3 regions of the Undibacter mobilis genome follow, and region 2 is predicted to be linked to each of the others. Evidence: predicted binding sites of a transcription regulator. Region 2 holds the regulator's gene; each other region holds the start of a gene.
What was found. The regulator LexA, encoded in region 2, represses DNA repair genes until DNA is damaged. The targets are predictions, from matches to a motif close to TGTTCNNNNTGTGTTCNG.
Positions count from the first base shown of each region.

Region 1: a site for LexA is predicted at 2,240-2,257, ahead of DXH78_RS17910 (single-stranded DNA-binding protein). Genes of this name have one in related genera too.
Region 3: a site for LexA is predicted at 2,196-2,213, ahead of recA (recombinase RecA). Genes of this name have one in related genera too.

Region 1 covers NZ_QRGO01000003.1:92,494-96,456, forward strand. The annotation lists gene uvrA (excinuclease ABC subunit UvrA) at 1-1,088, opposite strand, end outside; gene DXH78_RS17905 (outer membrane protein) at 1,346-1,990, opposite strand; gene DXH78_RS17910 (single-stranded DNA-binding protein) at 2,530-3,030, shown strand; gene DXH78_RS17915 (hypothetical protein) at 3,132-3,434, shown strand; gene DXH78_RS17920 (DUF1772 domain-containing protein) at 3,460-3,906, opposite strand.
Region 2 covers NZ_QRGO01000003.1:218,172-222,134, forward strand. The annotation lists gene trpC (indole-3-glycerol phosphate synthase TrpC) at 1-312, shown strand, start outside; gene moaC (cyclic pyranopterin monophosphate synthase MoaC) at 318-854, shown strand; gene DXH78_RS18505 (molybdopterin molybdotransferase MoeA) at 857-2,065, shown strand; gene lexA (transcriptional repressor LexA) at 2,203-2,916, shown strand; gene DXH78_RS18515 (ComEC/Rec2 family competence protein) at 2,929-3,963, opposite strand, start outside.
Region 3 covers NZ_QRGO01000001.1:2,549,021-2,552,983, reverse strand. The annotation lists gene htpX (zinc metalloprotease HtpX) at 1-138, opposite strand, end outside; gene DXH78_RS12020 (hypothetical protein) at 482-841, opposite strand; gene recA (recombinase RecA) at 998-2,080, opposite strand; gene DXH78_RS12010 (hypothetical protein) at 2,277-2,867, opposite strand; gene DXH78_RS12005 (P63C domain-containing protein) at 2,809-3,318, opposite strand; gene DXH78_RS12000 (NYN domain-containing protein) at 3,539-3,963, opposite strand, start outside.

The DNA.
Region 1 (3,963 bases), 130 kb from region 2:
TTGGTGTCGAGCGTGAACTTGTAGTGCTTGCCGAGCGCCTCGAGCGTCTGCGTGTAATAAGGCGACGACGACTTGGCCCAGGGCGCGATGGCACCCTTGCCGACCTTGGCGTCGCGGTCCGGGATCACCAGCTCGGCATCGATATGCTGCTCGACGCCGAGACCGCCGCAGGCCGGGCAGGCGCCGAACGGGTTATTGAATGAAAACAGCCGCGGCTCGATTTCCGAAATGGTGAAGCCGGAGACCGGGCAGGCGAATTTTTCCGAGAAGATCAGCCGCTCGTGGGTGGCGTTGCGGCCGCGATTGGCGGCGGCGCCGGTCGCCTTGGCGTCGGCAAGCTCGACCACGGCGAGGCCTTCGGCGAGCTTGAGGCACTGCTCCAGCGAGTCGGCGAGGCGCGCGGTGATGTCGGACTTCACGACCAGACGATCGACCACGACATCGATGTCGTGGGTGAACTTCTTGTCGAGCGGCTTGACCTCGCTGATCTCGTGGAATTCGCCGTCGATCTTCACGCGCTGATAGCCCTTGCGCATGTACTCGGCGAGCTCCTTCTTGTACTCGCCCTTGCGGCCGCGCACGACCGGGGCCAGCACATAGATGCGCGTGCCTTCGGGCAACGCGAGGACGCGGTCGACCATCTGCGACACGGTCTGCGATTCAATCGGCAGGCCGGTGGCGGGCGAATAGGGAATGCCGACGCGCGCCCACAGCAGACGCATGTAGTCGTAGATCTCGGTCACGGTGCCGACGGTCGAGCGCGGGTTCTTCGACGTCGTCTTCTGCTCGATGGAGATGGCCGGGGAGAGGCCGTCGATCTGGTCGACGTCCGGCTTCTGCATCATCTCGAGGAACTGGCGCGCGTAAGCCGACAGCGACTCGACGTAGCGGCGCTGGCCCTCGGCATAGATGGTGTCGAAGGCGAGCGACGACTTGCCGGAACCTGACAGGCCCGTGAACACCACAAGCTGGTCGCGCGGGATCACGACGTCGACGTTCTTGAGATTGTGCTCGCGGGCGCCGCGGATGGTGATCTGGCGGGAGTCGAGGGCGCGTTTGGCGGATTTGTCGGTTGCTCTGTCGTTCATGGGCACGGAAGAACCTGTTGGCGCGGCAAAAGGCCGGCGTTCCGGCGACCGACTGGGTCCGCTGGAGCACACGACAGGGTGGAACGTAGTGAGAACGGGTCCGGTTCGCTAGGGGCGGCGCACGCTTTCGCTGCGGCCGGCTGCGATATGGGGATAACCGGTGGCCGGACAATGTCGCTGCGCGGGGAAATACATCGCAAAACCACAAAAAAAAGGCCGGCACGAGGCCGGCCTTTTCAGTCTCGTCGATGCGAAACTTAGAAGCGGTAGTTCAGGCCGGCGCGCACGACGCTAAAGTCGTAGTTGCCCGACACCGGAACGCCGGCAAGGTTCAGGTTGACGTCGCCCGAGTGAATGAAGAGGTACTCGGCCTTGACGGTCCAGCGATCCCAGGCACCCCATTCGAGGCCGCCGCCGAGCGTGTAGCCCGAGCTCCAGGACTTGTCCGAAACCGAAGCAACGCCGTTGGTGGCGCTCAGTTCGGTGCGGGTATAGGCGAAACCGCCGGTGCCGTAGACCATGAAGCGGTCCCAGGCATAACCGATACGGCCGCGCACGGTGCCGAAGGCGTTGATGCGGGTGGTGGTCGAGATGCCGCCACCGGTCACGGTTTCGTCGATGTCGGCACCCTGGATGTCGGCTTCGAGGCCGAGCACCAGCGGGCTGCCATAGGCCTGCCAGTTGTAGCCGATCTGGCCGCCGCCGACGAAGCCGCCGGGGTTGCCGCCAGTGTCGACCCAGCCGTAGCCGCCGTTCAGGCCGGCGTAGAGGCCGGTCCAGTTATAGCCAGCCACCATCGGCGGAGCCTTGGTGTAGTTGCGCGCCGGCATGTCGGCGGCAGAGGCGGCGCCAGTAAGGCCGATGACGGCCAGCGCTGCAGTGAAAAGATGAATTGATCGCATCAGAAGCTCCCGGTTTGGACGCGCAGAAGAAAGCAATACCTGCGTAGTGTGCAACCTATATCCGATGTTCGCGTAAAAGCTGTTGCATATAAGCTACTGGAACTTATAATCTATTTTGGAACTCCGGGATCGAAAAGTTCCATTGCGGGAACTTTTCTACAGGCCAGGGTTGTGTCGTCAGCCGACCATTCCGGCAATGCGGGTGCCACACGCTGTCTCGACCCATTTGACAAAGGCGGGCTCGATAACTAGAACAAAATAAGAACATTCGGCGCTGTGGCTACGTCGCTGTCGTCGGCGCCCGAAGCGGGGCATGATCCGCTGTGGATTACAGGCGGCGACCTGAGACGCCTCCCATGCCGCGCCGGTAGGGTGAGATTGGCAGGGAACGCCGCACGGCGAGCGGACCCTTTTAACGGAAGCGGCGACCGGTTGCGTTGCGCCTAAGCTGTTTAGGATCAGCTGTGGCGCAAGATTAGGTTCAAGAACGGTTCGGTTCGGCTTTTGTCGGCAGATCGGTCAGCCAGGCGGAGAGCATCATGGCGGGTAGCGTCAACAAAGTGATTTTGATCGGCAATCTGGGCGCCGATCCGGAAATTCGGCGCACGCAGGACGGCCGGCCGATCGCCAATCTGCGCATCGCGACATCGGAAACGTGGCGCGACAAGAACACCGGTGAGCGCAAGGAAAAGACCGAGTGGCACCGCGTCGTCGTGTTCAACGAAGGCCTGTGCAAGGTCATCGAGCAGTATCTGAAGAAGGGCGCCAAGGTTTATCTCGAGGGCGCGCTGCAGACTCGCAAGTGGCAGGACAAGGACGGTCAGGATCGCTACTCGACCGAGGTCGTGCTGCAGGGCTTCAACTCGGTGCTGACCATGCTTGACGGCCGCAGCGGCGGCGGCGGTGCGAGCGGCGGCGACTTCGGATCGAGCGACGACTTCGGCTCCAGCGGCCCGTCGTCGAGCGCGCCGCGCCGGCAGCCGGCGATGGCCGGCGGCGGTGGCCGCAGCAACGACATGGACGACGAGATCCCGTTCTGAAATCGGTTGTAATGGCCCGTGGCCGCTAACGCATAGATTGTAAGCGTCCGCGATGCATGGTTAGATCGCTCCCGTTTCAACGGCTCACGGGGAGGTCTGTCATGCATCGCGTTCTGTTGATTGCGCTCACCGGCGCACTGTGCGTTGCGGCGTCCACTGCCGCCTGGTCGGCAGAGAAAATGCGCGGCAACAAGGTTTTTGCCAGCGGCTGCACCAGCTTCAAAGTGCCGTTCTGCACGATGCTGAAGACCGGCAAGTCTTCGTATGCCCTGATCGGAGCGTCTGTGCCGGCCGGCATCGGCGTGACGCTGGTCGGCGAGAAGGGCGATTACAACTTCCTGTGCGGGGCGTGGTCGCTCCGGGTCATCAGCTGGAAGCCGAACAGGATGAAGTGCCCGATGTAGGGCACCGGCCTAACGCTCGCGCAGGTTACGTGCGCTCGGTCAGCAGCGTTGCCAGACACAGCGCGCAGAATCCCGCGAGCGTCAGTGCCGTATTGGCGGCGTGCGACATTTCCCATTGCCAGCGCAGCGCCTGCCAACCGGCCGGCGCCACGGTCCAGTTCGCCGTCGCGACATTGGCGGGATAGGTGAAGGCGAAAAAGATCGCGAGGCCTCCGGCGAGGCACACGACCGCAAGCAACATGAGTCGGAACGGCATCGCCTGCCGTCGCAGGGCAACGGCCAGCACGGCATTGGCGGCGAGCGCGCCGAACGAGGCAATGCCGAACAGCGCCCAGCCGTTATAGATTGCCTGCGCCGCGAAATAGGTCTCCTGCGTCATGGCGAGCTTGGTCATCAGCGAGGCGGCATGCGAGCCGCCCGGGACCAGAGCGAAGGCGGTGAGGAAGAGCGCGACGAATTGCAGGGCAAGCATCGGCGCAAAGTGCTTCCGAACTGCGGCAAGGGCGTGTCGTGGTGTTGAAACCTGCCA
Region 2 (3,963 bases):
TTGATTGAAGTTCACGCAGAAGATGAACTTGACCGCGCCCTGAAGCTGAAATCCCGGATGATCGGTATCAACAACCGGGACCTCCGCACCTTCGAGACCTCGCTCACGGTCAGCGAGCGCCTTGCGCCGCTCGTGCCCAAGGATCGCCTCATCGTCGGCGAAAGCGGGATTTTCACGCCGGCCGACCTCGCCCGGTTGGAGGCGGTCGGCATTTCGACCTTCCTCATTGGCGAGAGCCTGATGCGGCAGGCCGACGTCGCTGCCGCGACTCGCACTTTGCTCGCCAGACCCAGCCACGCGGCCGCGGAGTAACGACAATGGCCAAAGCCAAACCGAAGGCGAAGGCCGTGAAGCCAAAGACGAAGCCGATATCGGGCGCGAAGCTCAGCCACATCGACCAGACCGGCAAGGCCAACATGGTCGACGTTTCGGCCAAGGCGCCGACCGAGCGCGTCGCGCGCGCCGAGGGCCGCGTCATCATGCGCAAGGAAACGCTGGACGCTGTCATCGCCGGCAACGCCATGAAGGGCGATGTACTCGGCGCGGCAAGGCTCGCTGGCATCATGGCAGCCAAACACACGCACGGCCTGATCCCGCTGTGTCATCCGCTGCCGATTACCAAGGTGGCGGTCGATATCTTTCCGGAGCACAGCTTTCCGGGCTTCCTGGTACAGGCGACCGTCAAGGTCACCGGCAAGACCGGCGTCGAGATGGAGGCGCTGACCGCGGTCTCGATCGCCTGCCTCACCATCTACGACATGGCCAAAGCCATCGAGAAGTCGATGCGCATTGAGGGCATCCGCCTGCTCGAAAAGACCGGCGGCAAGTCGGGACCGTACAAGGCGGAAGCGTAACAATGGCCCTGATGCCGGTCGCCGAAGCGTTGGCGCGGGTGCTGGCCGACACCGCGGCACTGGGCACCGAAGACGTTCCGTTGAGCGATGCGCCGGGCCGCGTTCTCGCCGAAGACCTGACCGCCTTGCGTACACAGCCGCCCGCCAATGTTTCGGCCATGGATGGTTACGCCGTGCGCGCCGACGACATCGCCAACGCGCCGACACCGCTCAAGGTGATTGGCGAGGTCGCCGCCGGCCATCCCTTCTCTGGCCGCATCGGCCAAGGCGAAGCGGCGCGCATCTTCACCGGCGGCGTGCTGCCGGATGGCGCCGACACCGTCGTCATCCAGGAGCTCACCCGCCGCGACGGCGATAAGGTCACGGTCGAGAAAGCCACCTCCAAAGGCCGCAACGTCCGCTACGCCGGCATCGATTTCAAACAAGGCGCCGTGCTGCTCGCCAAAGGGCGGTTGCTGACCGACCGTGACGTTATGCTGGCGGCCGCGATGAACCACCCGCGGCTGCGGGTCCATCGCCGGCCCGTAATCGCTGTGCTCGGCACCGGCGACGAACTGATCCTGCCTGGCGGCGAGCCCGGCCCCGGCCAGATCGTCTATTCCAACGGCTTTGCCTTGTCGGCGCTGGTCCGCTCGGCGGGTGGCGACGTAATCGATCTCGGCGTTGCCCGCGATACGCTGGACGATATCGGTGTCCGCATTCGTCGCGCCCGCGACGCCAAAGCCGACGTGCTGCTCACCAGCGGCGGCGCCTCGGTCGGCGACCACGATCTGGTGCAGAAGGCGCTGGCCGCCGAAGGGCTCGATCTGTCGTTCTGGCGCGTCGCCCTGCGACCGGGCCGGCCGATGATGCACGGGCGGCTCGGTCCGATGCATGTGCTCGGCGTGCCGGGCAATCCGGTATCGTCTTACGTCTGTGCTTTCCTGTTTCTGCTGCCGCTGCTGCGCACGCTGTCGGGCCGCTCCGATGTCGTCCCCCAGTCCGAACCGGCCCTTCTCGGCCGCGATCTGCCTGCCAATGACGAGCGTGCCGACTACCTGCGCGCTACGCTGGCGATGGGCCCGGACGGACTGATCGCCACGCCGGTCGCCAATCAGGACAGTTCCCTGATGGCCCCGTTATCGCAGGCGGACTGCCTGTTGATTCGTGAGCCGCACGCCCCCGCGGCCGGGGCCGGCAGCCGCTGCCGCATCCTTAAGTTCGGGTTTTAGCGGCCTCTCGACTTGTTCACGTCAAATTAAGTGGTTGCGGAACACATATCGAACAGATAGTGTCCGTTCATGCTTTGTTTCGGATGATTCCGCGCCAATCAGGCCGCGGAGTCGCCGCGACCGGAGGCCCACAAGCGATGCTAACGCGCAAACAATTCGAACTCCTGCGGTTCATCCACGAACGGTTGACCGAAACCGGCGTACCGCCCTCCTTCGATGAAATGAAGGATGCGCTGGACCTGCGCTCGAAATCGGGCATTCACCGTCTGATCACCGCTCTGGAAGAGCGTGGCTTCATCCGCCGCCTCGCCAACCGCGCCCGCGCCATCGAGGTGATCAAGCTGCCGGATTCGGTCCAGCACGGCCTTGGCGGCGGCGGCAATGGCCGCGCCCGTGGCTTCAACCCCAGTGTCATTGAGGGCAATCTCGGCAAGGCCCGGCCTGTCGTCACCGAAGACGATGCGACACGGCCGATTTCGGTGCCGGTCATGGGCCGCATCGCCGCCGGTACGCCGATCGAGGCGATCCAGCAGCGCAGCCATGTCATCAACATGCCGCCCGAGCTGCTCTCGAACGGCGAGCATTTCGCGCTGGAAGTGCGCGGCGACTCGATGATCGACGCCGGCATTCTCGACGGCGACATCGCCCTCATCCGACGCTCCGAGGGTGCCGACACCGGCGATATCGTGGTGGCGCTGATTGACGACGAGGAGGCCACGCTGAAGCGCTTCCGCCGCCGCGGCGCTTCCATCGCGCTCGAGCCGGCCAATGCCGCTTATGAGGTGCGTATCCTGCCGCCCAACCGCGTGCGCATCCAGGGCAAGCTGGTGGCGATGTTCCGGCGGTACTGACCGTCAGCCCCGCTAATCCCCCGCTTCCAGGTCCTCCGTCGGCGGCGTCGCATCCCGTTGCGGGCGGCGCGCACCGGTTGATCCGGCTTCGCCGGCCGCCAGCACCGTGCGCGCCCTCGCCCAGGGCCGGTCTTGCGTCGGCGGCCGCGCTACCTCGATATCGAAGCCGTCCCCGTTGCGGTAAAGCGCGGCTGCGCCGTGGCGCCGCCACGCCGCCCGATCGATGAGCCGCGCGTCGCATTGGCCCGGCGCCGTGCGCGACGACAGAACGACAGCGGCGCGTGCGCAGTCCTCGGCAAAGGCGTCCACCGACGCGGCGAACGCGACCACGCGGCCGTCACGCAGTATCGCGGTGCAGCCCATGGCATCGCAGCGGACGCCGTCTTTGAGGCTGGCATGGTCGGCGCTGCGCATATCACCATCGGCCGCCAGCCATTCCTTGATCGCGAAGCCGTCGCGCCCCCGCTGCAGAATAACCCATCGCCCGGCCGCGCCCCGGACTGCCGCGGTCTGTCCGTCGCTTGCCATCAACACATCGGGCTGCGGCGTCGCCAGCGCCCAAATCGCTGACAGCGCTACGCAAGCAGCGCCGCTCCAGCGCAATGGCGAGCGCAGCAGGCACAGCAGCAGCAGCCCCAGGGTCACCAAGAGCAGCGGCGCGATACCGAAAGCCGGCATCGGGCCGACTGCGCCGGGCAATTGCGTCACCCACAGCGCCACCGCGATCATCCAGTCGAGCCCGAGCCCCATCAGCTTCCAGAACACGGCATCGAAGCCGAAAGGCATTGTGAGCGCGCCGGCAACGCCCATCGGCATGACGAGCACCGAGACCACCGGCATGGCCAGCAAATTGGCGATGACGCCGTAAGGCGCGATACGATGAAAGTGATAGGCGGCGAACGGCGTGGTGGCGAGGCCCGCGACCAGCGAGGCCAGGATCAGCGCGGCAATTTCGCGCCCACCCCACAGGGCGATGCGGGCGGCGAGCGGGCTCTCCGCGCCGGCCTGCCAGCGCAGCGAGATCTGATAGCCGGCGACCAGCGCCAA
Region 3 (3,963 bases), on a different contig from region 2:
CCAGTAGGCGAACAGGTTCATGCCGCCGGCGACCAGCAGCGCGATCATGGCGCCGCCGGAGCCGCCGATCAGATAGCCCACGCCCATGAACAGCGCGGTAAGACCCGCCAGCAGAAGCGCAGTGCGGAAATAGTTCATCGTTCCCTCGTAAAGGGCGCACCGGCCGCGCTTCCGCGCGCCTGCGCCCTGTCGGGGAAAAATGTCGTGATGACGGGGCTTTGCTGCAAGGCCGCGCACGGTCGCAGCGCCCTGACAGGATGCCGCAGGCGGCGTCCGCACCGAGGCACCGGCTCCGGCAGCGCCGGTCATCGGCACAACCGTCAGCGGCTGGGCGCGGGCCGTGTTCAGGGGATCGCCGTTCCCCAAACACGCCGACGCCCCCGTCCTCGGTGGCGGCCGCTTTATGCAGCCGGGTGCCGACGGGGGCGACAAGCGTTACGCGCTACCTAAGTCTCACGGACCCTCAAGCCCGTCAGTCGTCCTAACTGGCCTTGCGGCCGGCGGCCTTCTTGCCGGCCTTGGTCGCATCCTTTGCCGCATCCTTGGCTTCGCCTTTGGCGGGCGCGGCCTTCGCGGCGGATTTGGCACCTGCCTTGGACTTCGCCGTTGCCGTCATCGGCGTGGTCCCGTCCTCGGCAGGCCTGGTCTTCAACTTGTCCTTGGCGCGTTCCTTGAAATTCTTGCGCTTCTCGGGCTTGGCCAGCGGCGTCACTTTCTCTTCCGCCACCGCTGCTTTGGTTTCGGCCGCCGCCTTGTGGCGCGACAGCACGATGATTTCGCCGGTCGCCGCGTCAATCGTCTCGGTCACCGCAGACGTATCGGTCGGCATCTGGGTCGACATATGGGTCGGCTTGGGCGCTTCAAGCGAAGACGAGGTCTTCGCCTGTGCCGGTTCCGCGACGGCTGCCGCCTCTCCCGCTACAGAGAGGCTTTCACCGCCGAGACCGGCGCCGGAGCGTGGCGTTACGCCACGATCATCCGGCGTGCCCGGAGCTTTTCAAGCCTCCAGCGCGTCGTCGTCCTTGTCGCCGGAATCGCCCGCATCGATGACTTCGGCAATGACGCCGGAATTGGCGCGCACGGCAGCTTCGATCTTGGCCGCGACATCCGGATTCTGCTTGAGGAACACCTTGGCGTTCTCGCGGCCCTGACCGATGCGCTGGCTGTCGTAGGAATACCAGGCGCCGGACTTCTCGACGACATTGGCCTTGACGCCGAGGTCGATGAGTTCGCCGGTCTTGGACACGCCCTCGCCGTACATGATGTCGAATTCGACCTGCTTGAACGGCGGCGCCAGCTTGTTCTTGACCACCTTGACGCGGGTCTGGTTGCCGATGACCTCGTCGCGGTCCTTGATGGCGCCGATGCGGCGGATGTCGAGGCGCACCGAGGCGTAGAACTTGAGCGCATTGCCGCCCGAGGTCGTCTCCGGCGAGCCGTACATCACGCCGATCTTCATGCGGATCTGGTTGATGAAGATCACCATGGTCTTCGATTTGGAAATCGAGGCGGTCAGCTTGCGCAGCGCCTGGCTCATCAGGCGCGCCTGCGAACCCGGCTGCACGTCGCCCATTTCGCCTTCGAGTTCGGAGCGCGGCACCAGGGCGGCGACCGAGTCGACCACCAGCACATCGACCGCGCCGGAGCGCACCAAAGTGTCGGCGATCTCGAGCGCCTGCTCGCCGGCATCCGGCTGCGAGATCAGAAGCTCATCGACATTGACGCCGAGCTTGCGCGCATAGATCGGGTCGAGCGCGTGCTCGACGTCGACGAAGGCGCAGATGCCGCCCTTCTTCTGGGCTTCGGCAATGGTGTGCAGTGACAAAGTGGTCTTGCCGGACGATTCCGGCCCGTAAATCTCGACAATGCGGCCGCGCGGCAGGCCGCCGACGCCGAGCGCGATGTCCAGCCCGAGCGACCCGGTCGAGACCACCTCGATGTCCATCGACTTGTCGGACTTGCCGAGCTTCATCACCGAGCCCTTGCCGAACTGTCGCTCGATCTGGCTAAGCGCAGCAGAGAGGGCTTTGGACTTGTCCATGGACGATCCTTCGACGACACGCAGGGCAGGCTGACTCATGATGGCGCTCCTATATGGCCTCAGATTCGACCCCCGACAACGTAAGGTGCAGGGGCATCCCCCTACCCGGCGGGCCGTGATCGACGTTGAATCAATATGTACACTATTTGTTCTCTGTTCGCAATATGTTCTTTTCGTTGATTGGGTGCTGGCCTGTTTCGACCCCCTAGTGGCCGGTTTTAAGAACAGAGGTGGCCTAGTTTGCTTTTAGTCGCGGCAGAAGTCGGTCCGCAAACTCCTTTGCGTTGGCCAGCAGTCCGTTGTCGAGAAAACGTGTCTCGCCGGGAGGCGCCCCCTTCAGTCTCGGCCCCTCACCTTCATCTACTCGACCGACAGAAAATTGCTGATTGACTATGCCGCTTGGTTTGTCGGGATGTTCGATAATTCGATTTCGAACGTCACGCATACCAACACTTTCAAAGTTCTTCAGACCAGGCAGGAGCCTTAAAGCCAGTACCGTCCGCCACCCGACAAAGTAAAATGCCTCGGTCAATAGTTCCAAAATACCAGTTATGTGCATTGCTTCTTCTAAAAGCGTATCGGCCGCCTTCGTGTCGGAAAATGCCATGAATACAGTTTGCATATGTGCCGCATTCGCAGCCAATTGCATTTCAGAAATTTGGAGAATGCTCCATCGCATCTGCCAAAGCCGCTTTTCGACCTCAGATGAAAACTGGACCTGTTCGGCGCTCAGACCTGAAAGGTTCCGAGATTTGTAGGCTGCATACTCAGCGATAAGCGCGTCGAAGAGACTTAATATCTCTTGCCATTTCGGGTTGGGATGCATGTGCCAGTGGCCGCCCTAGGTGGCGGCCTCTTTCGTTACAGACCTTGCCAGATTCGTCAGCCTGTTCTTTTGCGTACTCAAAAGAAAGCTGCGTTTGCTTACCCTGGGCCGGGTAATATTTGTCTAGCTTGGCTTTGAAATCGTGCCAATCGGCGCTCATTCGCATAGTCGCAATTACCGCTCCTAGATGCTCGGGCAATTTTGGATAGCCCGCATTGTTCGTGAGCCACTGGAGGTTTTTATGCCGGCGACGGCCCGTTACTTCATCCTTCGGATTGACCTTATTAAATTCTTCCAGAACACCGGGCGCAAGGCGGTCATAAATAATATCGTTCGTCAGGCTTTCGAAATACCTAGGGCGCTGAACAGTGTCCCTAGGATACTTCATACCGCGCAGCCGAAAGATTTCCTCATAAAAATCAGGCAGGAAGGTTTGGACATACCGCTGCAATTCATTGCGCGGCGGTGTCGCTCTATGTCGCGCACTACAATCTTTGCCGCGTCCGTGAGACGCTGCGAGCTACGCCGGCCATGGCCTCGGCATTAGCGATCGGGTTTCGAAGATCGGGGATTTGCTCGATGCGGCGCTAACGACACAGTCGATTGATCCGGTTGTGACCGCGCCGGATCGGCGCAAGCGATTCACGGCAATTGACTGAGGAAAGGAGTAGTTATTTCTTTGGTCGGTAGTCTCTTGGATCAAGGCAAGCATCATAAAATACTTGATCCATCTGAATCCAGTCCGTTCCATCAACCCCACGTCTAGACGTGGCGTTTGGCCCATGAGGATAAGCGCAAGCGACCTTGATCCAACGAGATTGCTCCTTAGCAATCTCCTTTATCTCTTGAACCACCTCACACAAATCTTGGTCTTGGCTATAGATAACAGCGACATTGTATTCTTTGCGCCGCGCTCTAGAGACGACATCCAGCGCAAGTCGGACATCTACTCCCTTTTCTTGTGGCGTAACAATCTCACGCGGTTTTCCATCTTCGTCGGTGACAATTTCGGTGTGGTATCGAATTGGGCGTGTCGTCACCGACACGCCTTGACGTTTGAGCGACAGAACGCGGTTAGACCAATACGGAGCCCACA